4 regions of the Roseovarius sp. THAF27 genome follow, and region 4 is predicted to be linked to each of the others. Evidence: riboswitches for the same ligand, from Rfam matches in the RefSeq annotation. Region 4 holds a riboswitch; each other region holds the start of a gene.

Region 1 (7,505 bases), 1.8 Mb from region 4:
ATCGCGCGAGACGCGCAGTTTGCCCATGTCCGAAAAACCCATGGTGCCCTCCGTCAGCACGCCTTGCGCCTCGGCCGCCAGACGGTCCTGCCAGTCGGGATGCATGGCCAGCAGGTAGAGCGCCCAGGCGAGGGCCGAAGCGGAGGTTTCGTGCCCCGCAAGAAAGAAGATCGCCACCTGGTCGACCATCTCGGGCGTGTCGAAGCGGTCGCCGGTTTCGGAGTCCGTGGTGGTCATGATCTTGGTGGCCAGATCGTCGGGCGCGGTGCCCGCAGCGATCTCATCCATTCGGCGGGTCGTCAGGCGGGTGATAAGGTCGCGGATGGTGCGGGCGGTGGCCTTGGTTTTGGCTCGGTGAAAGCGGGGGAACCAGCGCGGCAGCGGCAGGAAGGCGGCAAGGTTCAGCATGGGCTGGGTGCGCTGGTGCTCGCGGAACTCGTTGAAGACGCGGGTGGCAATCTCGTCCTCGATCGGGATCGAGAAGAGCGTGCGGAAGATCACGTCGGCGGCGACGTGGCTGGTCTCGGCCTCAATCTCGACGGGCTGGCCGGTGGCGTGCCCGGCCAGACGGGCCACGGCGCCCTGCCCCGCGGCGAGCATGGCTGGGAAGGTATCGCGCAGGCGCCCGCCCTCGAAGGCCGGGTCGATGATACGGCGCTGGCGTTTCCATGTCTCACCGTTCGTGACGAAGACGGAATTGCCGAGAAGCGGCGTGAGGCCCTCACGCACGCGGTCGGACTTGGGGAAGTCGTCGGGGCGGTTTTTCAGCACGAGGTCAACAAGCTCTGGCTGGTTGCAGAGGTAGGAGCGGAAGAACGGCGTGCGGAATTCGGCCATCCACGCGCGGTAGAGCCGTGCGGGCTGGGCCGAGAGGATGTCCTGACGGAAAAGCCGCATGTAGCGCCAGAGTGAAACGCGGCCCTCGCGCGCCGGGGGCTTGGGGGGCTGCGTCATGCCGCCATGCTCGTGAAACGGGAGGTGGCGCGGGTGATGCGGCTGGGCGACGGGGCGCGGTCGGCGTAGCGGTGGCCCAAGGTCTGCGGGCCGGCGGTGATCTGGAAATAGTCGTAGTCGCCGGGGCGGTCGAAGGCGCAGAGATACTGGAAATGCAGGCGGAAGAAGCGCCAGCGCAGGGCTTTCCAGCGCTCGGGGCTGAGTGTTTGAGTGAAGGCGGCCGACAGGATCAGCGGCCAGCGCTGGTTTTCGGGGGCGACGCCCGAGACGCCGACGGGATCGCAGAGCGCGAAGGCGCAGCCGTCGCCGGGGGCGGTGACGTCGACCCAGGTGAGTTCATCGCGGATCGAAAGGTAATGCAGGTCGGCGCGCAGGCGGTGGGCGTTTTTGAGGAAAGAGACCATGGGGACGACCTGCCCCAGCGTGAGGAAAGAGAGTATCGGGCCGTTGTGCGGTACGCGGCCCTGGCGGATCAGGTCGGCGAGGATGGAGACACCCAGATGCGCGCCGGAGGAATGGCCGACCACCAGCACCTCGTCCACGTCCGTGGTGAGCGCCGCGGCGATCTCGTCGGTGAACTGGGCCATCCGCGCCTCCAGCTCGGGCGGGTTGGCGCCCTTGGATTGGGCCGAATAGGCGTAGTCGTGCATGAGGTAGTAGGCGAAGAGCTTGTTGTCGCGGGCCTTGAACCAGTGGAGCACGGGCGGGACCACCGCGAGGCCCGCCCAGGCCGCGTAGGGGTGCAGGAGCGCCAGCAGGCGGCCCAGGGCGTAGGCCAGCGCGAGGGCGATCATAAGCTGCACGATCAGGAACCCCACCGGGTAGAGCGCGGCGATGACCGGCCCCTTGCGCAGGCGCATCAGGCGGAAGAGCGCGCCCGAGGCGATATAGGTCCAGGCGGTGCGGATGAGTTGCAGGTAGGTGCCGGCGATGCCGCGTTCCATGCTGTCGCGGACGATGTCGGACCACACCAGCACGTCGAACTCGGTATGGATGTCGTGCCCGTCGATCTGCGCATCGACCTGCCAGCCATAGCGGCCTTCGGATTTGCGGGCGGAAAGGGTGAGGTCATAGCCCGAGAGGCCCGCCTGTTCCGCGCCCTCCTTGCGGTAGAGCTCGCGGTAGCGGCGCGGGTGGATGGGATCGTATCCCGGGATATAGAACACCCGGCGGCGGGTGACGGGGGCTTGGGTGGGGCTGCTCATGCCAGACCTGTCTTGGCCTCTTCTTTGGGGAGAGGTTAATCGAAGTCTTGGGCAAGAGTAAGGCTGTTGTGCGACAGAGGATCCGGGACCCGATCGGGGATCTCTTGCCGAGGCGCGGCTGGGCGAGGTCCCGGGTCGGGCCCGGAACGGGGGCGGACAGAGGCCCCTAGCCCATCATGGCCAGCGCCGGGAACATCTCGAGCAGCCAGTAGGAGAAGGCGGCGAACCCGCCGGTCAGCATCAGCAGGCCGATGGTCCAGAGCAGGAGCCCCATGATACGCTCGATCTGGTCCATGTGGCGTTTCATCCAGGCCATGAGCCCGGAAAGGCGCGGCAGGAAGGCGGCCACGAGCAGGAACGGGATGCCCAGGCCCGCGGCATAGACCGCGAGCAGCAGCGTGCCGCGCGTGACCGAGGCCTCGGAGGCGGCGAGCGACAGGATCGCGCCGAGCTGCGGTCCGATGCAGGGGGTCCAGCCGAAGGCGAAGGCGAGGCCGAGGATATAGGCGCCGAAACTGGTGCCGCCCTTGTCGCCCACGTCGAGCCGGGCCTCGCGGTCCATGATGCCGATGCGGAAGATGCCCAGGAAATGCAGGCCGAAGATCATCACGATGAGGCCCGCGGCGGTGTTGAACCAGTCCTGGTATTGCAGCAGCTCACGGCCCATGGCCGAGGCGGCGAAGCCCAGCAGAAGAAACACGGTCGACAGGCCCAGCACGAAGAAGAGTGCGGGCAGGATCGCCTTGTTGCGGGACGTTTGCGCGGTTTGCAGGTCGGTGACGGTGACGCCGCTCATGTAGGCGAGGTAAGGCGGAACGATGGGCAGCACGCAGGGGCTGAGAAACGAGAAGACGCCGGCCACCAGCGCGATGGCCATGGCGGGGATCAGGGTGGCGTCTATGAGATCGATTCCGAACATGGACCCCCGTGTATTGCAAAACGAAGGGGGCGTCACGCGACGCGGCGTCACGGGGCGGTCACATCTCGGTGGACAGGCTGTAACGGTTGGATTACCTCCCGAGCCATGAGCGAACCTGAGATCATCGACGCCGTGGGGCTCTTGTGCCCCCTGCCCGTGCTGAAGCTGCGCAAGCGGATGAAGCCGCTGGGCACCGGCGACGTGATCGTGCTGCGGGCGGATGATCCGGCGGCGGTGATCGACGTGCCGCATTTCTGCGCCGAGGCGGGGCATGAGCTGATCGAGACGGTCGAAGACGGGACGGCCACGCTTTACCGGGTGCGCAAGGGCTGAGCCGCACGGGGGGTGCGACAACGGCGCGGCCCCCAGCGGCCCGGTTGCGCTGTACCTCGGGCCGGCTACGTCATATAATTGTTACAGTTCCGAATGGCGCGAGGCGCATGTTTCGGTGTGGTGTGCCAGATCGGACGACATTCCCGCAAAGACCGCGCCACCGCGGCCTTTGCCGAAGCTCGGAAGGAGTGGCGCAAATGGCGAAATCGACGAAAAAGACCACCGAAACCCCGGACGCGACCGACCCGGCCCATGCCGGCATGGTCGCGGCGATGGCCGCGTTCAGCCCCGTGGCCACGACGGCGTGGTTCGACATGATGCAGGAGAGCATGCGCTTTGTGACCGAGCGGCTGGAGAAGGACCTGGAGGCGCAGCGCGCGATGCTGGCCTGCAGGACGCCGCAGGAGCTGATGCAGGTGCAGAGCGATTTCATGAAGAAGGCGTTCACGGACTACACCGAAGAGACGCGACGGATGATGGAGATGATGGGCGTGGCGTTGCGGGTCGATATCAAGGACACCACCCCCACGACCCGGCGCAATTACGACGACGTGCCGGTCTGATCCGAAACCCGCCGCAGCTTTTTCCGAATATCCGTTGAAATCACGGCGACGCTTCGCTAGCCTCCCGCTTACGCAGGGGGGTCCCGCCCAGGGGACTGAGAGGCTGACGAGGGCATATGCCCGGTGACGCGACCCTTTGAACCTGACCCAGTTGACACTGGCGTAGGAAGCTAGGATCGCATCCCCGGCCCGCCCGGGTTGTCGTCCGAAGACGGGGCGCATCGTCCCCGCGTTTCCCCCAAGCCACGACTCATCTGGTGTCTTTTCGAGTAACCGCTTGAGGAGCGCCAAAATGAACGTACCCAATCCCAAGATCACCACGGGCGAGTTGCCCGCGTCGCGCAAGATCTACGTGAAAGGCACGCAACACCCCGATATCCGCGTGCCGATGCGCGAGATCTCCGTGCATCCCACGTCCGGCGAAGACCCCCTGCCCGTCTATGACAGTTCAGGGCCTTATACCGATCCGAACGTGCTGACCGATATCCGCGAGGGCCTGCCCCGCCTGCGCCGCGACTGGATCGAGGCGCGTGGCGATGTCGAAGAGTACGAGGGCCGTCATGTGAAGCCCGAGGATAACGGTTTCGTCGAAGGCGACCGCCTGACGCCGGAATTTCCCAAAATCGCCGCTCCGATGCGGGCCAAGGACGGCAAACCAGTCACTCAGCTGGCCTATGCCCGTGCGGGCATCGTGACGCCGGAGATGGAATTCATCGCGATCCGCGAGAACCAGATGCGCGAGGTCGTGGCCGAAGCCCGCGACGGCAATGACTGGGGGGCCAATATCCCCGATTACGTGACGCCCGAATTCGTGCGTGACGAGGTTGCGGCGGGCCGGGCGATCATTCCGGCCAATATCAACCACCCCGAGAGCGAGCCGATGATCATCGGGCGCAATTTCCTGGTGAAGATCAATGCCAACATGGGCACCTCCGCCGTGACATCCTCGATGGAGGAGGAAGTCGATAAACTTGTCTGGGCGATCCGTTGGGGTGCCGATACGGTGATGGACCTCTCTACGGGGCGCAACATCCACAACACGCGCGAATGGATCATCCGCAACTCCCCGGTGCCGATCGGGACCGTGCCGATCTACCAGGCCCTGGAAAAGGTGAACGGCATTGCCGAGGACCTGACCTGGGAGGTGTTCCGCGACACGCTGATCGAACAGGCGGAACAGGGGGTGGATTATTTCACCATCCATGCGGGCGTGCGGCTGCACATGGTGCCGATGACGGTGGACCGGGTGACGGGCATCGTGTCGCGCGGCGGGTCGATCATGGCCAAGTGGTGCCTGCACCATCACCGCGAGTCGTTCCTGTATGAGCATTTCGAGGAAATCTGCGACATTTGCCGGGCCTATGACGTGTCGTTCAGCCTTGGCGACGGGCTGCGGCCCGGGTCCATCGCGGATGCCAATGACGAGGCGCAGTTCGCCGAGCTGGAGACACTGGGGGAGCTGACACAGATCGCCTGGGCCAAGGATTGCCAGGTGATGATCGAGGGGCCGGGCCATGTGGCCATGCACAAGATCAAGGAGAACATGGACAAGCAGCTGGAATGCTGTCACGAGGCGCCGTTCTATACGCTGGGACCGCTGACCACGGATATCGCGCCAGGGTACGACCATATCACCAGCGGGATCGGGGCGGCGATGATCGGCTGGTTCGGCTGCGCGATGCTGTGCTACGTGACGCCGAAAGAGCATCTGGGCCTGCCCGACCGGGACGATGTGAAGACGGGTGTGATCACCTACAAGATCGCGGCCCATGCGGCGGACCTTGCCAAGGGCCTGCCGGGGGCGCAGCGGCGCGACGATGCGCTGTCACGGGCCCGGTTCGAGTTCCGCTGGGAGGACCAGTTCAACCTGTCGCTGGACCCCGAGACGGCGCGCGAGTTCCACGACCAGACCCTGCCCAAGGAGGCGCACAAGGTTGCGCATTTCTGCTCGATGTGCGGGCCGAAATTCTGCTCGATGCGGATCAGCCATGACATCCGCGCCGAGGCGCAGAAGGAAGGGATGGAGAAGATGGCCGCGAAGTTCCGCGAAGGCGGGGATTTGTACGTGCCGGTGGACGAGGCGGAGGAGTGAGTGCCGGGTTGACCCGGCACTCATCCCGGACCTGATCCGGGATCTCTTCGCGTGGAGATCCTCGGGTCGAGCCCGAGGATGACGGCGCGTGGGGGGCGAGTGGCATCCCGGACTTGAGTCGGGAGCTCTGACCGATGAGGTCCCGGGTCAGGCCCGGGACGGCGTGGGCAAGAGGCGCGCTTCGCACCATGTGCATCAAATAAAAACGCCGGGGTCCTGCCCCGGCGTTTTTCGTTTTGGTCAGAGCAACTTAGCCGCCGAAAGACCACCAGCCCTTGCGCTTGGGCTTATCATCGTCCGCCGCTTGCTTGGCGGCCTCGCCCGTGTCCGCGGCTTCGGCGGCGACCGGCTCGGGCTTCTTGCGGGTCGAGGTCGAACGCGTGCGCGGTTTCCTGGCAGGCTTGGCCTCGGCTTCGGGTTGGGGCGCCGGATCCTGAGCCGTTTCGGCGGCTTCGGGGGCGGGTTCTGCCGCCGTTTCCGCCGCCACCTCGGGTGCAGGTTCTTCCTTTTTCTTGCTGCGCGAGCGCGGCTTGGGCTTTGGCTTCTCCGCAGGTTTGTCCCCGGACGCGGCCTCGGCATTCTCTGCCGGGGCCTCGTCCTGCGCGGCCTCTTCCTTGGGCGTGTCGTCGGTCTTTTTCTTGCGGGACCGGCTCACGCGCTTGGGCTTTTCGTCTTTCGGCGTCTCGTCGGAGGCTTCTTCGGACTTGGCCGCGACAGGCTCGGCCTCGGACGGTTTGTCTTCCGTCTGCGGCGCGTCCCGGCGCTCGGACTGGTCGTTGTCCGACGCGTCGTTGTTGTCGCGGGTTTCGCCGTTCTGCCCGTTTTCGCCATTGCCCGACTTGGAGCGCGAGCGCGACCGGCGGCGGCGCCGGCGCTTTTTCTTGGGCTGGCCGTCGCCGCCGTCGTTGCGCCCGTCATTGCCCTCGTTCTCGGGCGCGGGAGGCGCCTCGGCGGGATCGGGCGTCTCGGCCTCCTCGGCGGCGTCGATATCGTCCATCAGCGAGCTGTCGACGGACACCACCGCCGCGGCGGTCTGCTTGACGTTGCGGGTGGCGGTCTTGAATTTCTCGAGCGAGAAATCGGGGCTGACCAGCGAAGGGTCGCCCTCGATCCGCACCGACAGGCCGTAGCGGCCCTCGATCTGGGCCACGTGCTCGCGCTTCTGGTTCATCAGGAAGTTGGCGATGCCCACGGGGCATTTCACCAGCACCTCGCGGGAGCGGCCACGCGTGCCCTCCTCCTCGATCTGGCGCAGGATGCTGAGCGACATGTTGTCGTCCGAGCGAATGAGGCCGGTGCCGTGGCAGGCGGGGCACGGTTGCGTCGTGGCCTCGATCATGCCGGGGCGCAGGCGCTGGCGCGACATCTCCATCAGGCCGAAGCCCGAGATGCGGCCCACCTGGATGCGGGCGCGGTCGGTCTTGAGCCGGTCCTTCATG
Region 2 (7,505 bases), 1.6 Mb from region 4:
ACAGGTGCTGCCACAACAAGGGGTCGCCGCCCCGGTCGGGGTCAAAAAACGGCCAGTCCATCGAGCGTTGCAACTCGAACAGGAAATCCCCCGCGATCAGCGGCGGAAAGGCGAACAGGATCATCACCCCCACGACCAGCACGTACCACGCATAGAGCGGCATCAGGTTGATCCGCATCCCCGGCGGGCGGCACTTGATCGTGCCCACGATCAGCTCGACCGCCGCCGCGATCGACGCGACCTCGATGAACGACAGACCCAACAGCCATATGTCCGGCCCGATCCCCTCCTGCTCGGTCGCCAGCGGCGGATACATGAACCAGCCCGAACTGGGCGCGACATTGAACAGGATCGAGCCCAGCACGAAGATGCCGCCGATCAGGAACGACCAGTAGCCATAGGCCGACAGGCGCGGAAACGGCATGTCCCGCGCCCCCAGGAAGGCCGGCAGGATCAGGATCGACACCGCCTCGAACATCGGCACGGCAAACAGGAACATCATCGCCGAGCCGTGCATGGTGAAGAACTGGTTGAAACGGTCCGCGCTCAGGAAATCGTTGTCCGGCACCGCCAGCTGGATACGCATCAACAGCGCCAGCACGCCCGCGCACAGCATGAAGAAAAACGCGGTCAGCGAGTACCACACCCCCACTTCGGTGTTGTTGACCGCCGACCAGTAACGCCAGCCTTTCGGCGTCTCCCAGGCGCGGCGAAGATCCGCCTCGCGCCTGGCCTTCACCTCCGCGTCGACAGGCGCATCCAGCATCTCCTCGGTCGGGGGATAGGTGCCCTCGGGCCCCGCGTCGAAAACCTTGCCGCCGTCGCCGCGCCGGGCGGTGCCCTGGGGGGTGTCGGTGTCGCTCATTGCAGTCCCCCAAGATAGGCCGCCAGCGCCGACAGGTCTTCCTCCGGCAGATGATCATATCCCGGCATCTCGACCCCCGGCTTGAACTGCGCCGGGTCACGCACCCAGTCGCGCAGCGCGTCTTCGGTCACCGGCAGGATACCCGCCGCCAGCGATACCCGCGAGGCCAGATGCGTCAGGTCCGGGCCCACCTGCCCCTCGGCCTCGGTGCCGCGCACGGCGTGACAGCCGCCACAGCCTTCCGACAGGAACAGCTCTGCCCCGCGCCGTGCCTCCTCGGTCGCCGGTGCCACCGCCGGCGCCGCCTCGCGTTCCAGCCACGCCTCGAACGCCTCTGGCTCCATCACCACGGCGCCGAACGCCATGTAGGCATGGCTTTCGCCACAGAACTCGGTGCATTGGCCGCGGTATTCGCCCGGTTTGGTCGGCTCCAGCGACATCCGCGTCTCGCGCCCCGGAATCATGTCGGTCTTGCCGCCCAGCGCGGGTATCCAGAACGAATGGATCACCCGCTCGGCGTTCAGCGTGATCTCGCTGCGCTGACCCGTCGGCAGGCGCACTTCGTTGGCCGCCATCACCGGCACCTCCGCCCCCTCGGGCCAATAGGCCACTCGCCACCAGAACTGGTGGCCCGTGACCTCCACCCGCAATCCCTCGCCTTCGTCCCTCTGCCTGGGCATCTCGTTCAGCGCATAGGCCAGCAGGATCGACAGCAGGATCACCGGCACCACCACGCCGCCGCCGATGATCAGCGCCTCGGCCGCACGCGCGTTCAGCGGGCGCGGCGCGATCTTCGTCACGAAATAGATCAACCCGTTCAAGGCGACCCACAGCACCACCGCCCCGCCCAGCATCACCCAGAACAGCGTCGCCAGCACCTCGGCGTCTCGCCCCGCCGGGTCCAGCACGGATTGCGGCCCGGTGCATGCGCTCAGCCCGATGACCGAGGCCGCAATCGCCAGCCGCCTCACAACAGGAACCGCGCGATCAAAACCCCGCCGATCACGTAAGGCAGAAGCGCCAGCAGAAATACCACGCCATCCCTTGTCAACATGGCCATGACCAGCAGGCAGACACCTGTGGCCGCGACGGATCCCGAGAACGGAATGAATTCCAGAAACGGCATGGCCAGCCCGGTCATCAGGCAGATCAACTGCGGCACCCAGGTCATCGGGCGATGGAAAAGGAAGGACAGGCGCTGTCCGGTATGGCGCTCTATCCATTGCATGATCGGCAGGATCTGCCGCATCGCGTGGTCCAGCTTGGCACCGTCAATCGTCTTTTTCTTCAACTTTTCGGGCAAATAGAACTTTTTCAGGCCCAGGATCATCTCGGCGGAAAAAAGCGCGATCAGCAACCCGCACACCATCGACACGCCGGGAATGCCCGACAGCGGCGTGGCTGCGATCAGGGCTGGCACGAAGATCAGTGGCAGAATGCCCGCCTGCCCCGCGGCACCGACAATTTCGTCCACGGTAACCTCGGGTCGATCGGCCAGCGACCTGATCCTTGAGATCACATCCGTCAGCGGATGCGCCGTAGGGGCTTCGGCATCGTGGCTCATGGCATCACGCCCTGCGGTCCGTGAACACGCGAACGCGCACAACCACACGCCGGCACCCATGCGCCGTGCCCGCGCGGTTCACTCGTCCTGCTAGAAAACTGTCCCAGACCCATTGCCCGACTTTCCGTTCCGACGAAGGAACGCCGCAACTGCGCTCAAGTTCCCGGCATACCTGAATAATTGCCGATCGCCTGAACCCCGCGCAAAGCCGAGCCTGCAGGCCGGCGCGTCAGCGCCAGACGAACCTGCAGTCGTAGAGCACGCCGAACACACCGCGCTTGCATACGCGAACCCTCTCGGCCTTGCGCTTTGGCTTTGGCTTGGGCTCGGTCCGCTGAAACGCTTCGTATTCGGTCTGGCTTTCTTCCCGCAGCGCGGCCAGCTGCACGTCGTTGAAATAGCCGCTGACGGGAAAGCCGCGCGCCTCCTGCCACGTGGAAATCGCGGTGCGCGTATTCGGCCCGAACACCCCGTCCGCGCCGCCCGGATCGTACTCGACCAGGCGCAGGCGATTCTGGATCTCGCGCCGCTCGTCGCGCGACAGATCCAGTGCGGCCTCGATATCCTCGCTGGCCGACGCCGTCTGATCCACGCGCGCCGTGCCAAGCACCGGCGGCGTCTCGGGCCGGCCTGCCGTGTCGAGAACGGCAATCGACGTGACCGCGGCCGGAGTGAATGTCGCCGCGTACGTGGTCTCGACCCCGCTGACGGAATAGGGCGCGCACTCCTCCAGCGCGACAACGGCATCCAGATACAGCCGCCGCTGGACAGCCGATTGCGACTCCGCGCCGACATGCTCGGGGATCCCCAGCAGCAGCCCGGCGCTGTCCAGCACGAACTGCAACCGCACCTCTTCTTCGCTGGCCGCATCGGACGTACCGGCATAGCAGGCCGCCACCTGCTCCACCAGGGACGGCGTCGCGGCGGCCGTCTCCGTCTCGGCCGCGCTCGTCGTTCCGGGATCCTCCGCCGCGGCGGGTTCCGTCACCGCAGGCGCATCGCGGTCTGTCTCCGCGCCCATGACGTCGATCCCGGCACCCTCTTGCGACTCCCGGGGTGGGTCCAGCGGGCTGACAGTGGTTGCAGGCGGTTCCGGCAACGGCTCGGCCGTTTCCGTCTGTGCCAACACAGCACCGCCGCCCAGCACCACTACGAAGGCCGAGGCGACATAACCCTTCCAAGGCAGAAACGAGGTACGCGATCCGAACACCGGATATCCCTTCCATTACGTCTGGAAAAGAATAACGCCTGCCGCCGCCGAAAGGTCAAGCCGGACGGCAAAATTCGGCCACCGGGCCAGCCCAATGCGCAGCATGTTGCGGAACCCGGCGCCGCAATCGTCTGGTTTCGCATGTTGCAGATTGAAGCAACGTCACGTATCCATGACGCACGAAGCTGCACCGGGGCGCATCGTTCCGGTCCGCAAGTCACATATCATCCGTCGGGGGGCCCGCAAAGGGCTGAGAGGTGCACGCACCGACCCGTCGAACCTGATCCGGGCAATACCGGCGTAGGGAACGGGTAGAACGTGCACCGACAGCACTTACCTCTTTTCCGCGTTGGCACGCCCCAAACAAAGAGGCGCGCCGAATGACCCTCACGCCATCCATCTGCCGGCCAGGCGCATCGGTATGACATCCGTTGTCGTCATAGGCGCCGGCGTCGCCGGTCTTTGTGTCGCCCGCACCCTGCTGGACCGTGGGGCCGAGGTGACCCTGGTCGATCGGCGCGCCGCGCCGGGTCCGCATGCCTGCTCCTGGTGGGCTGGCGGAATGCTGGCGCCCCATTGCGAAGGCGAAAGCGCCGAAGAGGTCGTGGTGCGGCTGGGCTGCGAGGCCGCCGACTGGTGGGAGGCACAGACCGGCGCCGTCGTCCGGCGGCGCGGCTCTCTTGTCGTATCGCCCGGGCGCGACAAGGCCGATCTCGCCCGCTTTGCCCGCCTGACCAGCTGGCACCGCGCCGTCACCGGCCCCGAGATCGCGCAGCTCGAGCCCGACCTCGGCACCCGTTTCACGCGGGGCCTCTTTTTCGACACCGAGGCGCATCTTTCTCCCCGCGCCGCCCTCGCCGCGCTGCGCGACAGCCTTGCGGCCGATGGCGCGAAGCTCATTCAGGAAGAGGCCGACCCCGAAGCCCAAGCCCAGAAGGGTCTGACCATCGACTGCCGCGGCTTTGCGGCGCGCGACCGGCTTGCCGACCTGCGCGGCGTCAAGGGCGAGATGATGATCCTCTCGTGCCCGGACGTGTCACTGACACGCCCCGTCCGCGTGCTGCACCCCCGCGTGCCGATCTATGTCGTGCCCCGGGGTGACGGCCTCTACATGCTGGGGGCCACGATGGTCGAAGGCCAGGCGGGCCGGCACGTCACCGCCCGTGCGATGCTGGAACTGCTGGGCACGGCCTATGCGCTCAACCCCGCCTTCGGCGAGGCCGAGGTGGTCGAGATCGGCGTCGACAGCCGCCCCGCCTTTCCCGACAACCTGCCCCGCATCCGCCGCGACGGGAACCTGATCCGGGCCAACGGACTCTACAGGCACGGCTTCCTTCTGGCGCCGGCCCTCGCGCGCATGGTCGCGGACCTGATCCTTCACGACAAGACACCGGAGGTTTCCGATGAGATTGCAGCTTAACGGCACGCCATTGCACGCCGAGGCCGCCACGCTGGCCGACCTGCTGGACGCCCACGGCTATGGCGACGCCAAGGTGGCGACAGCGGTGAACGGCACGTTCATACCCGCCTCCCTGCGCGGCGATCACGCTCTGGCGGACGGCGACAGCATCGAGGTTCTGGCCCCGATGCAGGGCGGCTGAGCGATGCGCGATTTCTATGGCACCACGCTGGCCAACGGCTTCATGCTGGGCACCGCGCAATACCCGTCGCCCGCGATCCTGGCCGAGGCGTTCCGGCGCAGCGGCGCCAGCGTCGCAACCGTGTCGCTGCGCCGCGAAAGCGGGCAGGACCGCGCCGGACAGGATTTCTGGAACCTGATCCGCGACCTGGGCGTGCATATCCTGCCCAACACCGCCGGATGCCACAGCGTGAAAGAGGCCGTGACCACCGCCCACATGGCGCGCGAGGTTTTTGACACGCCCTGGATCAAGCTCGAGGTCATCGGCGAGGAAGACACACTGCAACCCGATGTCTTCGGCTTGGTCGAGGCCGCCAGCATCCTGACCGAGGACGGGTTTCAGGTCTTTCCCTACACCACCGAGGATCTCGTCGTTGCCGACCGTCTGCTCAACGCGGGCTGCGAGGTTCTGATGCCCTGGGGCGCCCCCATCGGATCGGGGCTGGGCCTGAACAACATCTTCGGCCTGCGCGCGCTCCGGGCGCATTTCCCGGACGTGCCGCTGGTGATCGACGCCGGGCTGGGTCTGCCCTCGCAAGCCACGGCGGCGATGGAACTGGGCTACGACGCGATCCTTCTCAACACCGCCGTGGCCAAGGCGGGCGATCCGGCGGCCATGGCCGAAGCCTTCGCCCTCGCCCTCAGGGCCGGAAAACTGGCGCAGTCCGCCGACCCTATGGAGCCGCGCGACATGGCCGCCCCCTCCACCCCGGTTCTAGGCAAGGCGTTTCTTGAATGAGACTGGACCGCTTCTACCCCATCTTCGACAGCGCCGACTGGATCGAGCGGCTGGTCCCGCTGGGCATCAAGCTGGTGCAACTGCGCGTCAAGGATGCCGCGCCCGATACGCTGCGCGACCATGTGCTGCGGTCCAGGGCCGTGTGCGCGCGCCACGGCTGCACCCTTGTCATCAACGACCACTGGCAAGAGGCGATCGACACCGGCTGCAGCTACATCCACCTTGGCCAGGAAGACCTTGATACAGCTGACATATCCGCCATCCGCGATGCCGGCCTGCACCTCGGCATAAGCACCCATGACAGAGCCGAACTCAAGCGCGCCCTTGCGCTCGATCCCGACTACATCGCCTTGGGTCCGATCTATCCCACCATCCTGAAAAAAATGAAATGGCACGAACAGGGCCTCGACCGTCTGACCCAGTGGCGCGGCCTGATAGGCGACCTGCCCCTGATCGCCATCGGCGGCCTGTCGGTGGAACGCGCGCCCGGCGCCTTCGAGGCAGGCGCAGACGTGGTGGCCGCGGTCACCGACATCACGCTCAACGACGCCCCCGAAACCCGGGTGCGCGCCTGGCTGGCGGCGACGCGATGACCCGCTATGCCCGCCAGACCTGCCTGCCCGGCATGGGCGAGGCCGGACAGGCCGCGCTGAAAGCGGCGCATGTGCTTGTGGTCGGGGCTGGCGGATTGGGCGCCCCGGCGCTGCAATACCTGGTGGGCGCGGGGATCGGACGGCTGACCCTGGTGGATGGCGACACGGTTTCCCTGGGCAACCTGCACCGCCAGACACTCTTTCGCGAAGACGACATCGGCAGGCCCAAGGTCGAGGCCGCGCATGACACGTTGCGCCGCCTCAATACCGACTGCCGCATTGCCCCCCTTGCCCGCCCGCTCGATCCCGCCAACGCGCCCGATCTCGTAGTGCAGGCCAGCATTGTGCTCGATTGCGCCGACAGTTTCGCGGTCAGCTACATCCTCTCCGACACGTGCCTTGACGCCGGCGTGCCCCTTGTCAGCGCCTCCGTGCTGGGCGTTTCGGGCTATGTCGGCGGCTTCTGCGGCACCGCGCCCTCGCTGCGCGCCGTGTTTCCCGATCTTCCCGACCGCGCCGCCACCTGTGCCACGGCGGGCGTGATGGGGCCGGTGGTGGGCATGATCGGCGCGGCGCAGGCCCAGATGGCGCTGGCCTGCCTCACCGGGCAGACTCCGTCCCCGCTGGGTCAGCTGCTCACCGTCGACATGCAGGCCTTTCGCAGCAGCAGCTTTCGCTTCGACACGGCCCCCGAGCCGGCGCAGGGCCTGCATTTCATCGCGACCGACCACCTCAAGCCAACCGATATCGTCGTCGACCTTCGCGGCACCGAGGAAGCGCCGACCCCTGTCTCGCCCCAAGCACGGCGGAGCAGCGTATCGGACGTCATCGCGGGCCGGCTCCAGCCCCCCGCGACCGGACAGCGCGCGGTCTTTGCCTGTCGCTCCGGCCTGCG
Region 3 (7,505 bases), 340 kb from region 4:
GAACAGCGGATTTTCCGTCGCCGGTTCCTCGGCAAACACGTCCAGCGCCGCGCCGGCCACGTGACCCGATTGCAGCAACTCCGCCAGCGCCGCCTCGTCCACCAGCCCGCCGCGGGCACAGTTGACGATCCGCACGCCCTTCTTGGTCTTGCCAAGGTTCTCACGGCTCAGGATATTGCGCGTCGCATCGATCAGCGGCGTGTGCAGCGTGATGAAATCCGACCGCGCCAGCAGCGTATCCAGATCCACCTTCTCGGCCCCCTTCTGCGCGATCTTCTCTTCGCTCAGCGTCGGGTCATAGGCGATCACCTTCATCTTCAGGCCCCGCGCCCGGTCGGCCACGACGCCGCCGATATTGCCGATGCCGATGATGCCCAGCGTCTTGTTGGTCAGCTCGACTCCCATGAACTTGGACTTTTCCCACTTGCCGGCATGGGTGCTGGCGCTCGCCTCGGGGATCTGCCGCGCAACGGCGAACATCATCGCGATGGCGTGCTCGGCGGTGGTCACCATGTTGCCGAAGGGCGTGTTCATCACGATCACGCCTTTCTTCGATGCCGCAGGCTTGTCCACATTGTCGGTACCGATCCCGGCGCGACCGATGACCTTCAGTTTCGTGGCCGCCTCCAGGATCGTCGGCGTCACCTTGGTGGCCGAGCGGATCGCCAGCCCGTCATAATCGCCGATCACCTCGGCCAGCTTGTCCTTGTCCTTGCCCAGCTCGGGCCTGAAATCCACCTCGATCCCCCGGTCGCGGAAGATCTGCACGGCGGTTTCACTCAGCTTGTCGGATACGAGTACTTTGGGAGCCATCTGTCTGGTCCTTCATCTTTGAATTCTGGGAATGGTGGGTTTGAAACCCACCCTACACATCCCGCGCAGGGTGGGGTTTCACCCCACCTCACACGGTCTCGGAAAGCGCCGCGATCTCGGCGTTGAACGCCCATTCGATCCACGGCATCAGCGCGGTCACATCGGCGGTCTCCACCGTGCCCCCGCACCAGATCCGCAGTCCCGGCGGCGCGTCGCGATAAGCGCCCACGTCAAAGGCCACGCCCTCGGCTTCCAGCCGCTTGGCCACGGCCTTGGCGAACGCCGCCCCGTCGCTGATCCGATCGTCGTTGAACTTCAGGCACACGCTCGTGTTCGACGCCGTCGCCGGGTCCTTGGCCAGGAATTCGACCCACTCATGGGTGCCGACGAAATCCGCCACCGCCTTGGTATTGGCATCCGCCCGCGCGATCAGGCCGCCCAGCCCGCCCACCGACCGCGCCCAGTCGAGCGCCAGCAGGTAATCCTCCACCGCCAGCATCGACGGCGTGTTGATCGTCGCCCCCTCGAAGATGCCCTCGATCAGCTTGCCGCCTTTCGTCAGGCGGAAAATCTTCGGCATCGGCCAGGGCGGTGTATAGCTTTCCAGCCGTTCCACCGCGCGGGGGCTCAGCACCAGCATCCCATGCGCCGCCTCGCCGCCCAGCACCTTCTGCCAGGAGAACGTCACCACATCCAGCTTGTCCCAAGGCAGGTCCTGCGCAAAGGCCGCAGAGGTCGCATCGCAGATCGTCAGTCCCTGGCGGTCCGCCTTGATCCAGTCGCCGTCCGGCACCCGCACGCCACTGGTCGTGCCGTTCCAGGTAAAGACAACGTCATTGTCCGTATCCACGCCACTAAGATCGACGATCTCGCCATACTCGGCGGTCTTGACCTCGGCATCGAGTTTCAGTTGCTTCACCGCATCGGTGACCCAGCCCGCGCCAAAGCTTTCCCAGGCCAGCATCTCGACCTTGCGTTCGCCCAGAAGGCTCCACATCGCCATCTCGACCGCGCCGGTATCAGACGCCGGCACGATGCCGACCTTGTAGTCATCGGGAATGCCCAGCACCTCGCGCGTGCCGTCAATCGCGGCCTTCAGCTTGGCCTTGCCCACGGCGGCGCGGTGCGACCGGCCCAGGGGCGCGTCGGCAAGCTTGCTCAGGTCGAATACGGGGGGTTTGGCACAGGGGCCGGAGGAAAAACGCGGGTTCGCCGGAACGGCGACAGGTTTAGTGTCCGGCCGCGTGCCGGGTGTCTCAATAGCCATTTCTGCTATCCTTCCAGATAAGCGCCCCTCGTTGGGGAGGGGTGTCCCACCTACGGGATTACGCCCGCCGGCTGAGTCCCGCAAGAGGGAAAACAGCCTTTGCGCGGCGGTTTACGTGCTGAAAGCGACCCCGGGCGACTATCATCGGAAACTTCGTCACCCGCACAACCGGTCATGCGCTTCGGGCAAAGCAACACCGCCTGCCGTCTCCATCGGCTGGCGGCGCACGATATTGCGAAAGTTGACGTGCTTCTGAAGCACCTTCTGCCGGATCTCACGAGAAAAGCAATTGTCGAGGTGCCGCCTGATCTCGCTGTCGCGCCGGGCGATCTTTCTGATCTTGGCACTGCTGATACAGAACGCGTATGCCGCTTCGGCCACGATGGTGGTGGCCGTCGACGGCTGCCCCGACAGACATGAAATCTCGCCGATGAACACGTCTCTCTCGTACCGGAAAAGACACGTGTCTTCGGAATAGACCGTCACGGCGCCCGACGCGATATAGAACAACTCCCCCGATATCTTCCCCTCGCGTGTCAGCACGGTGCCGGCCGGCAGATGCTTCCAATGCCCCGATTCAAGAAGCCGGCGCGCCCGGAACCCCCTGAGGTCGGGAAACTTGCTGGCAAGCAGAAGCTTCTCGTCCTCCTTCAGGAACAACAGGTAATCCGAAAGCCAGTTGCGCAGCAGTCCGATCGTGCTGATGGCGATAAAGCTGATCTGGATCAGGGCCGCCGACAGGTTGAAATTGGTCTGAAGACTATAAAGCACCGATCCGGCGGCAAGAATGTTCAGGAACGGATAGGTGAACCCCTGACCCCGGATCAGGCCGATTTGCAGGGCGAAATATGACGCAAGGTAGATCGTGACACCGAGCACCCCGAACAGGTCCACGAAATCGGAAATACGGCTTTGCGAAATCAGGGAAAACAATTCCATGATCGAAATCCATTGAATAAAAAAATGACTTCAAAAAAAGTGTATTCAAAAAGTAGTACGTTCAGCCTTAGCATAATGTTGCGGTTTTGGAAACACTGGCATCCGTCATCCGGTGACACGGCATGCAGACCTTGCTCGCCCTGTCGTAGGGTGGGTGAAAACCCACGCGCCCCTCCCGGCAGGTGCCACGGCCTTGTTCGCACCTTCTGCCATGCGTGACCCGCGATTGCGTCCCCCCACCTAGAACCCCCTCCCAACCTGCGCTATGCCCGCACTCACAGCGCATAGCGGAGACGTCCCCATGTTCACCACCACCCTCATCGCGCCTCCGGGCACGCTCGACCCCGCCCTGGTCGAGAACCTGCGCAATGCCTGGGGCGGGTTCGACGCCCGCTGGCTCTCGCCCGACGAAGCGGCGGAGTTCGACATGGCCGCGCTCCCCGACAACCGGTGGGAGGTCTGGGACAACCTGCAAACCCTGCGCACCGACCTTGTGGTCCAACCGTCCGAGAATCGCCGAAAGCGGATGCTGCTGGCCGACATGGACAGCACCATGATCCAGCAGGAGTGCATTGACGAGCTGGCCGAAGAGGCCGGCGTCGGCGCGCATGTCAAGGACATCACCGCCCGCGCCATGAACGGCGAACTCGATTTCGAGGGTGCCCTTCTGGAACGTGTCGCCCTGCTCAGGGATCTCCCCGAAGACGTCATCGCCGAGGTTCTAGACACCCGCATCACCCTCATGCCCGGCGGCGCCACCTTGCTGGCCACGATGCAGGCCCACGGTGCCTATACCGCCCTCGTGTCGGGCGGCTTCACCGCCTTCACCTCGCATGTCGCCACGCTGCTCGGCTTCGACGAGAACCGCGCCAACACGCTGCTTGTCGAGGATGGCAAGCTCACCGGCGACGTCGCCCGCCCCATCCTCGGGCGCGAGGCCAAGGTGCAGGCGCTCGCCGACATCACCACCCGCCTCAACATTTCCGAAATCGACGTGCTGGCGGTGGGCGACGGGGCCAACGACCTCGGGATGCTCGCCCGCGCAGGCAGCGGTGTGGCACTCCATGCCAAGCCGTCCGTCGCCGCCGAGTGCGAGTTGCGCATCAACCACGGCGATCTCACGGCGCTCCTTTACCTGCAAGGTTACGACCGCAACGATTTCCAGATCCTGTAGGGTGGGCGAAAGCCCACGCATCGTCGGACCATTTCGTCTTTACGTTAATTAACTACTATGTTAATTACGCGTTATGCCCCACCTGACCGACACCTTCGCCGCCCTCTCCGACCCGACCCGCCTTGCCGTGGTCGAGCGCCTGATGGCCGAGGGCGAGCTGCCCGCCGGTCGTCTCGTCGAACAGGCCGATATCAGCGCCCCGGCCATGTCCCGCCACCTCAAGGTGCTGCGGCAGGCCGGGCTGGTCGAACAGCGCATCCAGGGCACCAGCCGGCTCTATTCCGTCCGCCCCGAGGCGCTGAAATCCATCTCCGACTGGACGCTCGATCACCGCGCCTTCTGGCAGGCGTCGATGGACCGCCTCGCCACCCACCTCGCCCTTCAGGACGAGGATTGACTGATGGGCGACGTCCGCATCACCCGCGACTTCCCGGTCACGCCCGCGCGCCTGTTCCGCGCCATCACCCAGCGCGCCGAGGTACTGGAATGGTGGGGCCATGACGGCATGACCCTGCCCGACACAGCCCTCGACTTCACCCGCGAAGGTCCCTGGCATTCCGAGATGCGCGATGCCGACGGCAACCGCTACCGCATGTCGGGGCAGGTGACGCATGTCGACCCGCCGCACAGCGTCGGCTTCACCTGGACATGGCACCTGCCCGAGGGCATGCGCGCCCCCGAAAGCCACGTCACCTTCACCGTCACACCCGCCGCGGGCGGCGCCCGGCTGACCATCGACCACCGCGACCTGCCCGACGACGACCGCGCCGCGCGGCACGAAACCGGCTGGACAAGCGGCCCCATGGTCCGCCTCGCCCGCCATCTGCAAAGCCAACCCCACTGACCCCTGAAAGGAGACCGACACATGCCCAAGTACATCCTCGCCTATCACGGCGGCGGCCGGCCCGAGACCGAAGAAGAGGGGCTCAAGGCGATGAAGGCCTGGGAAAGCTGGCTCGGCGGCCTCGGCGGCAAGCTCATCGACCCCGGCAACCCCGTCGGCATGTCCAAGACGGTCAGCACCGAGGGCATCGCCGACAATGGCGGGTCCAATCCCCTCTCGGGCTATTCCATCGTCGAGGCCGCGGATGACGCCGAGGCCTGCGAGATCGCCCGCGGCTGCCCGATCCTCGATGGCGGCAAGGGCAGCGTCGAGGTCGCCCCGATCGTCGAAATGTAACCCACGCGTCCCGGGCTCGACCCGGGACCTCACCGGCCGTTTCGGGCCGTCAGCCCGCTCTCGACCCGCCGCAGCACCGCGCGGTGCGTCAACCCGGTGCCCCGGCGAAAATCGCACCGTCGCGATACCACCCGGATACCAACACGATACCGACATGCCGTTTTCGGCGATTCCCAACGCCTTAACCTTCCGATTCGCCGATTCACCTTGTCCCGACCCCGGCTTGCCCCTAGGTTCCTGTTGAAACCTCGGGGTGTCGCCCGGCCCGGCCCGGCGACTGAGATGCAGATCGCGAACCCGTTGAACCTGAACCGGCTGAAACCGGCGGAGGGAAGGTCATGCAGCCGCATCGCGCCGCACCCTCCACCGGAACGGAGGATGCCATGAAACACCTTGTTTTCACTGCGGGATTCCTGACCGCCGCCACATCTGCGATGGCCCAGGAGTCAGACCAGACGCCCGAACTGACCGTTTACACCTATGACAGCTTCGTCGCCGAATGGGGCCCCGGCCCGCAGATCGAAAAGGCGTTCGAGGCCACCTGCAACTGCGACCTCACCCTCGTCGGCGTCGAAGACGGCGCAGCTCTCTTGGCCCGCGTCCGGTTGGAGGGGCAAAATACCGACGCCGACATCGTCCTCGGTCTCGACACCAACCTCGTTGCCGCGGCCAAGGAAACCGGCCTTTTTGCCGAGCACGGCCAGTCGCCCAAACTCGATCTGCCGATCACCTGGGAAGACCCGGTGTTCCTGCCCTACGACTGGGGCCACTTCGCCTTCGTCCACAATAAAACTCTTGAAGCGCCCAGCAATTTCAAGGCTCTGGCCGACAGCGACACCTCGATCGTCATCCAGGATCCGCGCTCGTCCACCCCCGGCCTCGGCCTGCTGATGTGGGTCAAGACCGCCTATGGCGACGAGGCCCCGGCGATCTGGGAGGGGCTCTCGGACAACATCGTCACCGTCACCAAGGGCTGGACCGAAGCCTACGGCCTCTTCCTCGAAGGCGAGGCCGACATGGTGCTGTCCTACACCACCTCGCCCGCCTATCACCTGATCGCCGAAGAGGACGACACCAAGACCGCCGCCACCTTCGACGAAGGCCATTACATGCAGGTCGAGGTGGCCGGCAAACTGGCCTCCACCGATCAGCCGGAGCTGGCCGACCAGTTCCTCGCGTTCATGCTGACCCAGGACTTCCAGTCGGTCATTCCCACCACCAACTGGATGTATCCCGCCGTAGAACTCGATGACGGTCTGCCCGACGGGTTCGAGACACTCGTGCAACCGGAAAAATCCCTGCTTCTCAGCGCCGAAGAGGCCGCCGCCGCCCGCGATGCGGCGCTCGATGAATGGCTGAACGCGCTCAGCCGCTAAGCGCCAGACCGGGGTGGAGCGCCGCCGCCCTCGTGGCGGCGCTCATCTTCGGGGCGCTGCTGGCCGTGGCCTTGCGCGCCGAAACCGGGCGCGGCTTCACCGCCGCCGACTGGGCCGCCCTGCGCTTCACGCTGGTGCAGGCCACCCTCTCGGCGCTTTTCTCGGTTCTGCTGGCCGTCCCCGTCGCGCGCGCCCTCGCCCGCCGCCGGTTCCGGGGCCGCAGCCTGCTGATCGCGCTTCTGGGTGCCCCGTTCATCCTGCCGGTGATCGTCGCCGTCCTGGGCCTGATCGAGGTTTTCGGCCGTGGCGGCTGGGTCAGCGCAGCGCTTGGCACGCTCGGCCTGCCGCCGGTTCAGATCTACGGCCTGCACGGCGTGGTCCTCGCGCATGTGTTCTTCAACCTGCCGCTGGCCACTCGCCTTGTCCTGCAAGGCTGGCAGGAGATCCCTGCCGAACGTTTCCGTCTTGCCACGCTTCTGGGCATCGACGGCTGGTCGATGTTCCGGGTGATCGAACTGCCCATGCTATTGCGCCTGATCCCCGGCGCCTTCACCGTGATCTTCGCCATCTGCCTCACCAGCTTTGCCGTCGCGCTCACGCTTGGCGGCGGGCCGCGTGCGACCACGATAGAACTCGCCATTTACCAGGCGTTCAGGTTTGACTTCGATCTTGGGCGGGCCGCGCTTCTCTCTGCCGTGCAGCTTGGCCTGACGGTTCTTGCCGGTGGCATCGCCCTCTGGCTGGCGCGCGGCGAAG
Region 4 (7,505 bases):
CCCATCTGGCGCATGCGGGACATGAACTTTTCCACCGGGGGGGCCATGTGCGGCAGGTCCGAACGGTGGTCCGAGATATCGTCGATATCGAAGAAGCGTGCGCCGGGGATGTGGGCCTGCTCGTATTCCGCCTTGGCATCGCGGTCGACGCCGGGCAGGAAATAGGTGGCATCGAGGATCCGCAGGTCCGGGTCGCCCAGATGCGCCGCCAGCCAATCGGTGGATACCAATGTTTTCGGATCGTCGTTTGCCATGACAGCCCCCTGAAACCGTTGACAGTGACGTAGCGCGGGACGCCGGACAGTGCAAGCGGAGGGGGCAGGCGCTGCGGCGGGTCAGCGGGTCAGAAGATTGCGCAGAAGACCCACGGCCAGCAGGCACGCGCCGCCGCCCAGGCCGCCCGCGGCCAGTTGCGTGGTCAGGGCCGTGGGGTCGAGGGACACGCTATCGGGCGCTGTCTGCGCAAGCCCGCCAAAGCCCAGCAAAGCAAGGGCATGGCCCCCCATAAGACCACCCAGACTGCCGGCAAGGGAATTGATCAGGAGTCCGAGGTTGAGGCGGGGCACAAGGCCGCCGGCGATGTTGCCGCCGATGGCGCCGGCAATGAGGCTGATCAGTAAGTCCATGCTTCCCGGTCCCCCGTGCAGTCCCGCGCGTCGCGCCGGGAACTAAGGGAGGATAGCAAAACGGGCGGCACCCGCAGAGGGTGGAATCCGAAGCGTTTACATACCGTGGCGCAAAAGCCGCTGCTTCTGGCGGTTCCAGTCGCGCTTGGCCTCGGTCTGGCGCTTGTCGGTGTTCTTCTTGCCCTTGGCGATGCCGATCTTGATCTTGGCGATGCCACGGTCGTTGAAATACATCACCAGCGGCACGAGGGTCATGCCCTTGCGCTGGGTCTCGTTCCACAGGCGCGCCATTTCCTTGCGCGAAACCAAGAGCTTGCGCTTGCGCCGGTCCTCGTGGCCGAACGGCACGGCCTGTTCGTAGGGCGCGATGTAGCTGTTGACCAGCCACAGTTCGCCATCCTCGACCGCAGCATAGCTTTCGGCGATGTTGGACGTCTTCTGGCGCAGGGACTTGACCTCGGACCCGGCGAGGACCATGCCGCATTCCAGATCGTCCTCGATGGCATAGTCGTGCCGCGCCTTGCGGTTCTCGGCGACGACCTTGTAGTTCGGATTGATCTTGGGCTTGACCATGTCGAGTTCTGCCTTCCGGGCGGTGCAAGAGAGCAAGATAGCCCCTGCGGCGAAGGCTTCCAACCCCCTGAAGCGAATCGAGAGGTTAACGGGCCCCGGGAGGGCAGATCCGGACGTCGGTATCGCGTCGGTATCCGGGTGGTATCGCGACGGTGCGGTTTTTTGCAGGTGGCCGGATCAACGAAGCGTGCGTTGCGCGGGTGCGGTTGCGGTTGACAGGCGGGCCAGCGCGCCTATCGTCCGGCACGAGCCAGGGGCGCCTTCGGGCTGAGATGCACCCTTTGAACCTGACCCAGATCATGCTGGCGGAGGAAGGCGGGACCGGACCCGGTCGGACCCCTGCTTTTCGCGCGCCGCGAAAGGAGCCGGATGACCCCCAGGACATTTCACGCGGACAGCGGCGGGATCGCCAACATCCTGTCGATCGCAGGGTCGGACCCGTCGGGCGGGGCCGGGGTGCAGGCGGACCTGAAGGCGATTTCGGCGAACGGCGCCTACGGGATGGCGGCGCTGACCGCGCTGACGGTGCAGAACACGCGGGGTGTGCAGGGGGTGCACCTGGTGCCGCCGGAGTTCGTGGCCGACCAGGTCCGGGCCGTCGCCGAGGATGTGCGGATCGACGCGGTGAAGATTGGGATGATCGCCACGGCAGAGATCGCCCGCGCGGTGGCGGACGCCTTGCCGGACGTGCCGGTGGTGATGGATCCGGTGATGGTGGCCAAGGGCGGCGCATCGCTGTTGGCCGAGGACGCGGTGGCGGCGCTGGGCGAGGCGCTGGTGCCGAAGGCGCACGTCATCACGCCGAACCTGCCGGAGGCGGCGGTGCTGCTGGGCTGCGACGAGGCGGTGACGCGGGACGCGATGGCGGAGCAGGCCCAGGCGCTGCGGGCGCTGGGCTGCAGTGCGGTGCTGCTGAAGGGCGGGCACCTGGAGGGCGAGGACAGCCCCGACGTGCTGGCCGATGCGGACGGCGTGCATTGGTTCGAGGGCGCGCGGATGGCGACGCGGAACACCCACGGGACGGGATGCACCCTGTCGGCGGCGCTGGCGGCGCGGATCGGGCGGGGCGTGGCCCTGCCCGAGGCGGTGCGGGCGGCGAAGGCCTATGTCGCGCGGGCGATTGCCGGGGCCGGGGCGCTGGAGGTGGGGTCGGGGCACGGGCCGACGCATCATTTCGCGGGGCTGTGGCCGGATTGGTGAAGGCGGGGGTCGGTGAAGGTGGGGTGGAACCCCACCCTACGTGGGCGATGTTTTCCAGTCACCGTCCCTGTTCCACCAGCGGTGGGGATTGTCGCTGTCGTCGAGGCCCTTGCACTGGCTGCGCAGCACATCCGTCACGGTGATGACCGGTTCGTAGTAGCTGTGGACCGCGTAGATCGCCTCGATCACCGCGGTCAACATGGCGGGGTCGCGGGGCAGGAAGAAGCGCATCTCGTCGACGCCGGGGCGGTGGCGCGTGTCGTCCTCGGCGCCTGTCGGGGTGCCTTCCCGGGGGCGGTAATATTCCAGCCCGCCGGGGGCGCGATAGCCGTTGCGGTCGGTCTTGCCCTGGGTCAGGGGCGCGACCTGTGTCACGGCGTCGAATATGCGGTCGACGTCTTCCGAGGGCGCCTGGAACATGAGGGCCCACATCGGCTGCATCTCGATGGGCCTTGTGTCGAAGCCGGTTCGGAGGATCGAGGGGTTAGTCATAGCGCACCCCCGTCTCGAGCAGTTCGAAGCCGGTGATCTCGAATTCGTAAAGCTCGGAATTGTCGGGCCGCAAGGTGCGTGCGATCAGCTTTCCATTCGCATCCGTATAGACGGCGTGGGTGGTGTGCAGCGCGCGGAAGCAGTGGCTGCCGTCGGGGTAATAGTACTTGATCATGTCAGGTCTCCGTAAATGGGGCGAGGTGGGATTCCAGGTCCGCGAAGCCGATGCCCTGCGCGGTCTTGTCGAAATGGCCGGTGTTGCGGATTTCCCGCGCGGCCCCGATGAGGGCGCCGTAGGCCACGCGGAAGAAGGCCGAACCGACGCTGATGCGGGCCACGCCGGCCTCTGTCAGCTGATCCAGCGTGAAGGTGCGGCCGGGCAGGCCCATGACCACGTTGACCGGCCGGGTCACGGCCGCGCAGACCGTGCGGATGGCGTCGAGGTCGGGCAGGCCGGGGGCGTAGAGGACGTCGGCCCCCGCCGCCTCGAACGCCTGCAGGCGGGCGATGACCGGGTCGAGGCGCGTTTCGCCCCAGAGCAGGCTTTCGCAGCGGGCGGTGAGGACGAAATCCTGCGAAAGGGTCCGGGCGGCCTCGACCCCGGCGATCATCCGTTCGACGGCCAGGGTGTGGTCGTAGATGGGCGCGTTCCGGTCGCCGGTGTGGTCCTCGATCGAGGCGCCGGCAAGGCCGGTGGCGGCGGCGGCGCGGATGGTTTCGGTTACGCTCTCGGGGCTTTCGCCGAAGCCGCGTTCGAGGTCGGCACTGACCGGCAGGGGAGTGGCGCCGACGATCGTGCGGCAATGGTCCAGGACATCCGCGGATGGCACGGTGCCTTCGAGGCGGCCCATGGAAAAGGCCATGCCGGCGCTGGTTGTCGCGAGCGCCGGAAAGCCAATGGACGCGAGGATGCGGGCGGAGCCGGCATCCCACGGGTTGGGGATGACGAAGGGCTTGTCGCCGTGGTGCAGGGCGCGGAAGTCTTGGGCCGTCATCGGGAAAACGCCACCATGTCCGGCAGGCCGCGGCCATCGTTCCACCAGCGGTTCGGGTTGGTCCGGTTCGGGTCGTAACTGGCGCGGTTGGCCCAGTCCTCGCGCACGAAGATCACGGGTTCTTCGTAGTGTTGGGCGTCCATGATCGCGTCCATGACCTGTTGCAGGGCGGGAAGGTCGCGTTCGATGGAGATTTTCAGCTCGACCACCGGGTAGGTCTCGGCGCTGCCGGGCATATATGTGCTCTTGTGCGTGGTGGTGGTGGAGTTGGGCTGCGGTGTCGTGGTCTCGGCGCCGGTGGCCGATACGGACGCGGTGCGGTGATAGCGGCCATAGCCCAGGGGATGCACCTGCATCACGGCATCCAGTATCCGGTCGGTGTCTTGCGGCAGGGTCTGGATTTCCAGCGTCCAGACGGGACTGAGCGTGCCGGTCCTGGCGGTGTAGTCTTGCAGCATGGTGAGGGTCCTTGTTGATCCGGGATCAGCCTACTGCAACGCTGCTGACACCATACTGTCAGCAATCATGCTAGGGTGTCCGCATGACCCGATCGACCCGCCTGTTCGACATCATCCAGATCCTGCGCAGCGCCGATGCGCCGGTGACCGCTGCGATGCTGGCCGAGGAGCTGGAGGTCACCAAGCGGACAATCTACCGCGACGTGGTGGCGTTGCAGGCGTTGCGCGTGCCGGTCGAGGGCGCGGCGGGCGTGGGGTACATGATGCGGGCGGGCTATGACCTGCCGCCACTGATGTTTTCCGCCGAGGAGCTGGAGGCGCTTTACGTGGGCATGGCGCTGTTGCACCGGACCGGGGATCCTGGGCTGGAGCGGGCGGCGCGGCGTGCGGGCGAGAAGATCGCCACCGCGTTGCCGGGCGGCGCGCCGCATGTGCCGTTGCGGGTGTCGGGCTGGAACCGCATCCCGCGCGACGGTGTGGATGCCGAAGCGTTGCGGGCGCAGATCCGCGATGCGGTGGAATTGCGGATCGTTTACGTTGACCTGCAGGAGGCGCGGACGGAGCGGGTGATCCGGCCCGTGGCGCTGACCTATCACATCGACGCGGTCGTGCTGGCGGCGTGGTGCGCGCTGCGGCAGGGGTTTCGCAGTTTCCGCATCGACCGGATCGTGGAGAGCGTGCCGACCGGGGAGGGCTTTGCCGGAGAGGCGGCGGCGCTGCGGGCGGCATGGGAAGCGACGCTGGAGGGGGAGGACTGGGTCCTCTACACCGCGTCGAGGCGCGGGTGAGGCGGGTGGGTCTTCACCCACCCTACGAGGTCAGACGAGGCCGCGCTGTCTGAGGTCTTTCAGGATTTCTTCGGTATGTTGCCCGCGCCGTGGCGTCGGGTTCGGCGCCTGCGCCTGTCCGTCGAAGCGGGGCGCGGGGGCCGGTTGCAGGGTGCCCCGGTCCTCGTGCCAGATGGAGCGGGCGGCGATGTGGGGGTCCCTGGCCGCTTCCCACGGGGTGAGGACAGGAGCGACACAGGCGTCGGAATCGTCGAAGAGCGTGGCCCAATGGGTGACAGGCTCCGCGGCGAAGAGTGCGGTCAGGCGGGCGGTCTGGTCGGGCCAGCGGGCGCGGTCGTACTGGTCGGCGAACAGGGGATCGTCCGAGAGGCCGAGCGTGTCGAGGAAGAGCGCGTAGAACTGCGGTTCGAGGCATTGGACCGAGAGGTGGCGCGCGTCGGCGCAGGCATAGGTGCGGCCCCAGGGTGGCGCGTCGAGCAGACTTTGACCGCGTGTTTCCGACAGGTTGCCACCGCCCGCCATGGCCATGAACAGCGCCATCATGTGGGCCGAGCCGTCGGTGATGGCGGCGTCGACCACGGTGCCCTTTCCGGTGCGCTGGGCGTTGAGGATGCCGCTGAGGATGCCGGCCACGAGATAGAGCGCGCCGCCGCCGATATCGCCGACGATGGTGGGCGGCGTGAGGGGCGCGTCGCCGGGGTTGGAGGCATAGTAGAGCGCCCCGGCGGTGGCGATGTAGTTGTAGTCATGCCCCGCCAGATGCGCGCGCGGGCCGTCCTGGCCCCAGCCGGTCATGCGGCCGTAGACGAGTTTTGGATTGGACTGAGTAAAGGTGTCGGGGCCGAGCCCGAGGCGTTCCATCACGCCGGGACGCAGACCCTCGATCAGGGCGTCGGCGTCGGTCACCAGCGCGCGGGCCACGGCGAGGTCGCCAGGGTCCTTGAGGTCGAGCGTGATGGCCCGCTTGCCCCGGTCGAGCATGTTGTGTTCGCCCATGGTGGGGTTGGCGGGGCCTGGGCGCTGGACGACCGTGACACTCGCGCCGAGATCCGCCAGCATCATGGCGGCGAAGGGGGCGGGGCCGAGGCCCTCGAACTCGACTACCTGGATGCCGGCGAGCATTGCGGTGCCTCCTGATCGGTCCGGGCGGGGCGGGTCACCAGCAAACAGGGCGCGGTGGCGGCGCGGGTTTGCCGGGTGGAGCCATGGAATGGTCTGGCATGGCGGGTGGCCGGCAAGCCGGGCGCGCGGTGTTCGGAGACGCCACGGGCGATCCCGTTCTCCGGCCAGAGGTCGAGCCCGTACCGGCGCAAGTCGGGTTGCCGAGTCTCGTGGGTGTGGTCGTGACAGGCGACTTCACGGCCGTCCTCCTGCAAGCGGTGCAGGCCGTCGATCTGCGCGGGCGTGGCGGCGTGCCTCCAGCGGACGCAGTAGGTGACGCGGGCGTCATGCGCCTGACAGACTGGACGGGCGGCGTGCCAAGTCTCGACATTGACGTCGTCGAAGGTGAGGCAGAGGCCGGGGGTGGTCACACCACCACCTCCATCTCCTTCTGCTCGCCCACGCCGAACACGCGCTTGTAGCGGTCGATCTCGGCCTCGGGGCCCATTGCCTTGCGGGGGTTGTCCGAGAGCTTGACGGTGGGGCGGCCATCGGCGGCGATGGCCTTGCAGACGAGGGAGAAGGGGGCGAGCGAGTCGTCGGGCATGAGGCCGCGGAAGTCGTTGGTCAGCAGCGTGCCCCAGCCGAAGGAAACGCGGACGCGGCCGGCGAATTGCTTGTGCAGGGCGAGGATCTTTTCCTCGTCGAGGCCGTCTGAAAAGATGATGAGTTTCCGCGTGGGATCCTCGCCGCGCTTTTTCCACCAGTCGATGGCGATCTCGGCGCCGGTCGCGGGGTCGCCGCTGTCGATGCGGATGCCGGTCCAGCCCGCGAGCCAGTCGGGGGCCTTGTCCAGAAACCCTTCGGTGCCGTATGTGTCGGGCAGGATGATGCGCAGGTTGCCCTCGTGCTCGTCGTGCCAGTCGGACAGCACGTCATAGGGCGCGCGGGCCAGCGTGGCGTCGTCCTCGGCCAGCGCGGCATAGACCATGGGAAGTTCGTGGGCATTGGTGCCGATCGCCTCTAGGTCGCGGTTCTTGGCGATGAGGCAGTTGGAGGTGCCGACGAAATTCTCGCCCAGCCGTTCGGTCATCGCCTGCACGCACCAGTCCTGCCACAGGAAGGAATGCCGCCGCCGGGTGCCGAAATCGGCGATGCGCAGCCCGTCGACGCCGCGCAGGCGCTCGACCTTTTCCCACAGCTTGGTCATGGCGCGGGCGTAGAGCACCTGCAGCTCGAACCTTGCCATGTCGTGCAGCACGGCGCGCGAGC

What was found. A riboswitch is a leader RNA that binds a small molecule or an ion and turns the genes downstream of it on or off. The one in region 4 is predicted to bind thiamine pyrophosphate.
Region 1: it holds a riboswitch for thiamine pyrophosphate, as region 4 does, so the genes downstream of both, thiC (phosphomethylpyrimidine synthase ThiC) here and thiD (bifunctional hydroxymethylpyrimidine kinase/phosphomethylpyrimidine kinase) in region 4, are expected to answer to the same signal.
Region 2: it holds a riboswitch for thiamine pyrophosphate, as region 4 does, so the genes downstream of both, thiO (glycine oxidase ThiO) here and thiD (bifunctional hydroxymethylpyrimidine kinase/phosphomethylpyrimidine kinase) in region 4, are expected to answer to the same signal.
Region 3: it holds a riboswitch for thiamine pyrophosphate, as region 4 does, so the genes downstream of both, thiB (thiamine ABC transporter substrate binding subunit) here and thiD (bifunctional hydroxymethylpyrimidine kinase/phosphomethylpyrimidine kinase) in region 4, are expected to answer to the same signal.

Annotation. Positions count from the first base shown of each region.
Region 1 is NZ_CP045393.1:1,831,225-1,838,729, reverse strand. It holds gene FIU89_RS09105 (cytochrome P450) at 1-954, opposite strand, end outside; gene FIU89_RS09100 (hypothetical protein) at 951-2,159, opposite strand; gene FIU89_RS09095 (cytochrome c biogenesis CcdA family protein) at 2,326-3,078, opposite strand; gene FIU89_RS09090 (sulfurtransferase TusA family protein) at 3,184-3,411, shown strand; gene FIU89_RS09085 (phasin family protein) at 3,609-3,974, shown strand; TPP riboswitch at 4,039-4,160, shown strand; gene thiC (phosphomethylpyrimidine synthase ThiC) at 4,267-6,066, shown strand; gene FIU89_RS09075 (ribonuclease E/G) at 6,317-7,505, opposite strand, start outside.
Region 2 is NZ_CP045393.1:2,684,534-2,692,038, forward strand. It holds gene ctaD (cytochrome c oxidase subunit I) at 1-766, opposite strand, end outside; gene coxB (cytochrome c oxidase subunit II) at 862-1,836, opposite strand; gene FIU89_RS13520 (exopolysaccharide biosynthesis protein) at 1,833-2,429, opposite strand; gene FIU89_RS13525 (peptidoglycan-binding protein) at 2,659-3,639, opposite strand; TPP riboswitch at 3,862-3,963, shown strand; gene thiO (glycine oxidase ThiO) at 4,061-5,059, shown strand; gene thiS (sulfur carrier protein ThiS) at 5,043-5,240, shown strand; gene FIU89_RS13540 (thiazole synthase) at 5,244-6,017, shown strand; gene FIU89_RS13545 (thiamine phosphate synthase) at 6,014-6,610, shown strand; gene FIU89_RS13550 (HesA/MoeB/ThiF family protein) at 6,607-7,505, shown strand, end outside.
Region 3 is NZ_CP045393.1:3,929,576-3,937,080, forward strand. It holds gene serA (phosphoglycerate dehydrogenase) at 1-813, opposite strand, end outside; gene FIU89_RS19460 (phosphoserine transaminase) at 902-2,080, opposite strand; gene FIU89_RS19465 (Crp/Fnr family transcriptional regulator) at 2,237-3,019, opposite strand; gene serB (phosphoserine phosphatase SerB) at 3,321-4,193, shown strand; gene FIU89_RS19475 (helix-turn-helix transcriptional regulator) at 4,267-4,590, shown strand; gene FIU89_RS19480 (SRPBCC domain-containing protein) at 4,594-5,037, shown strand; gene FIU89_RS19485 (YciI family protein) at 5,059-5,373, shown strand; TPP riboswitch at 5,613-5,723, shown strand; gene thiB (thiamine ABC transporter substrate binding subunit) at 5,757-6,749, shown strand; gene FIU89_RS19495 (thiamine/thiamine pyrophosphate ABC transporter permease ThiP) at 6,725-7,505, shown strand, end outside.
Region 4 is NZ_CP045393.1:76,888-84,392, forward strand. It holds gene sseA (3-mercaptopyruvate sulfurtransferase) at 1-254, opposite strand, end outside; gene FIU89_RS00370 (hypothetical protein) at 336-626, opposite strand; gene smpB (SsrA-binding protein SmpB) at 723-1,199, opposite strand; TPP riboswitch at 1,442-1,530, shown strand; gene thiD (bifunctional hydroxymethylpyrimidine kinase/phosphomethylpyrimidine kinase) at 1,569-2,399, shown strand; gene FIU89_RS00385 (hypothetical protein) at 2,436-2,891, opposite strand; gene FIU89_RS00390 (hypothetical protein) at 2,884-3,066, opposite strand; gene FIU89_RS00395 (isocitrate lyase/phosphoenolpyruvate mutase family protein) at 3,068-3,886, opposite strand; gene FIU89_RS00400 (hypothetical protein) at 3,883-4,344, opposite strand; gene FIU89_RS00405 (YafY family protein) at 4,428-5,132, shown strand; gene FIU89_RS00410 (CaiB/BaiF CoA-transferase family protein) at 5,163-6,254, opposite strand; gene FIU89_RS00415 (polysaccharide deacetylase family protein) at 6,233-6,664, opposite strand; gene pncB (nicotinate phosphoribosyltransferase) at 6,661-7,505, opposite strand, start outside.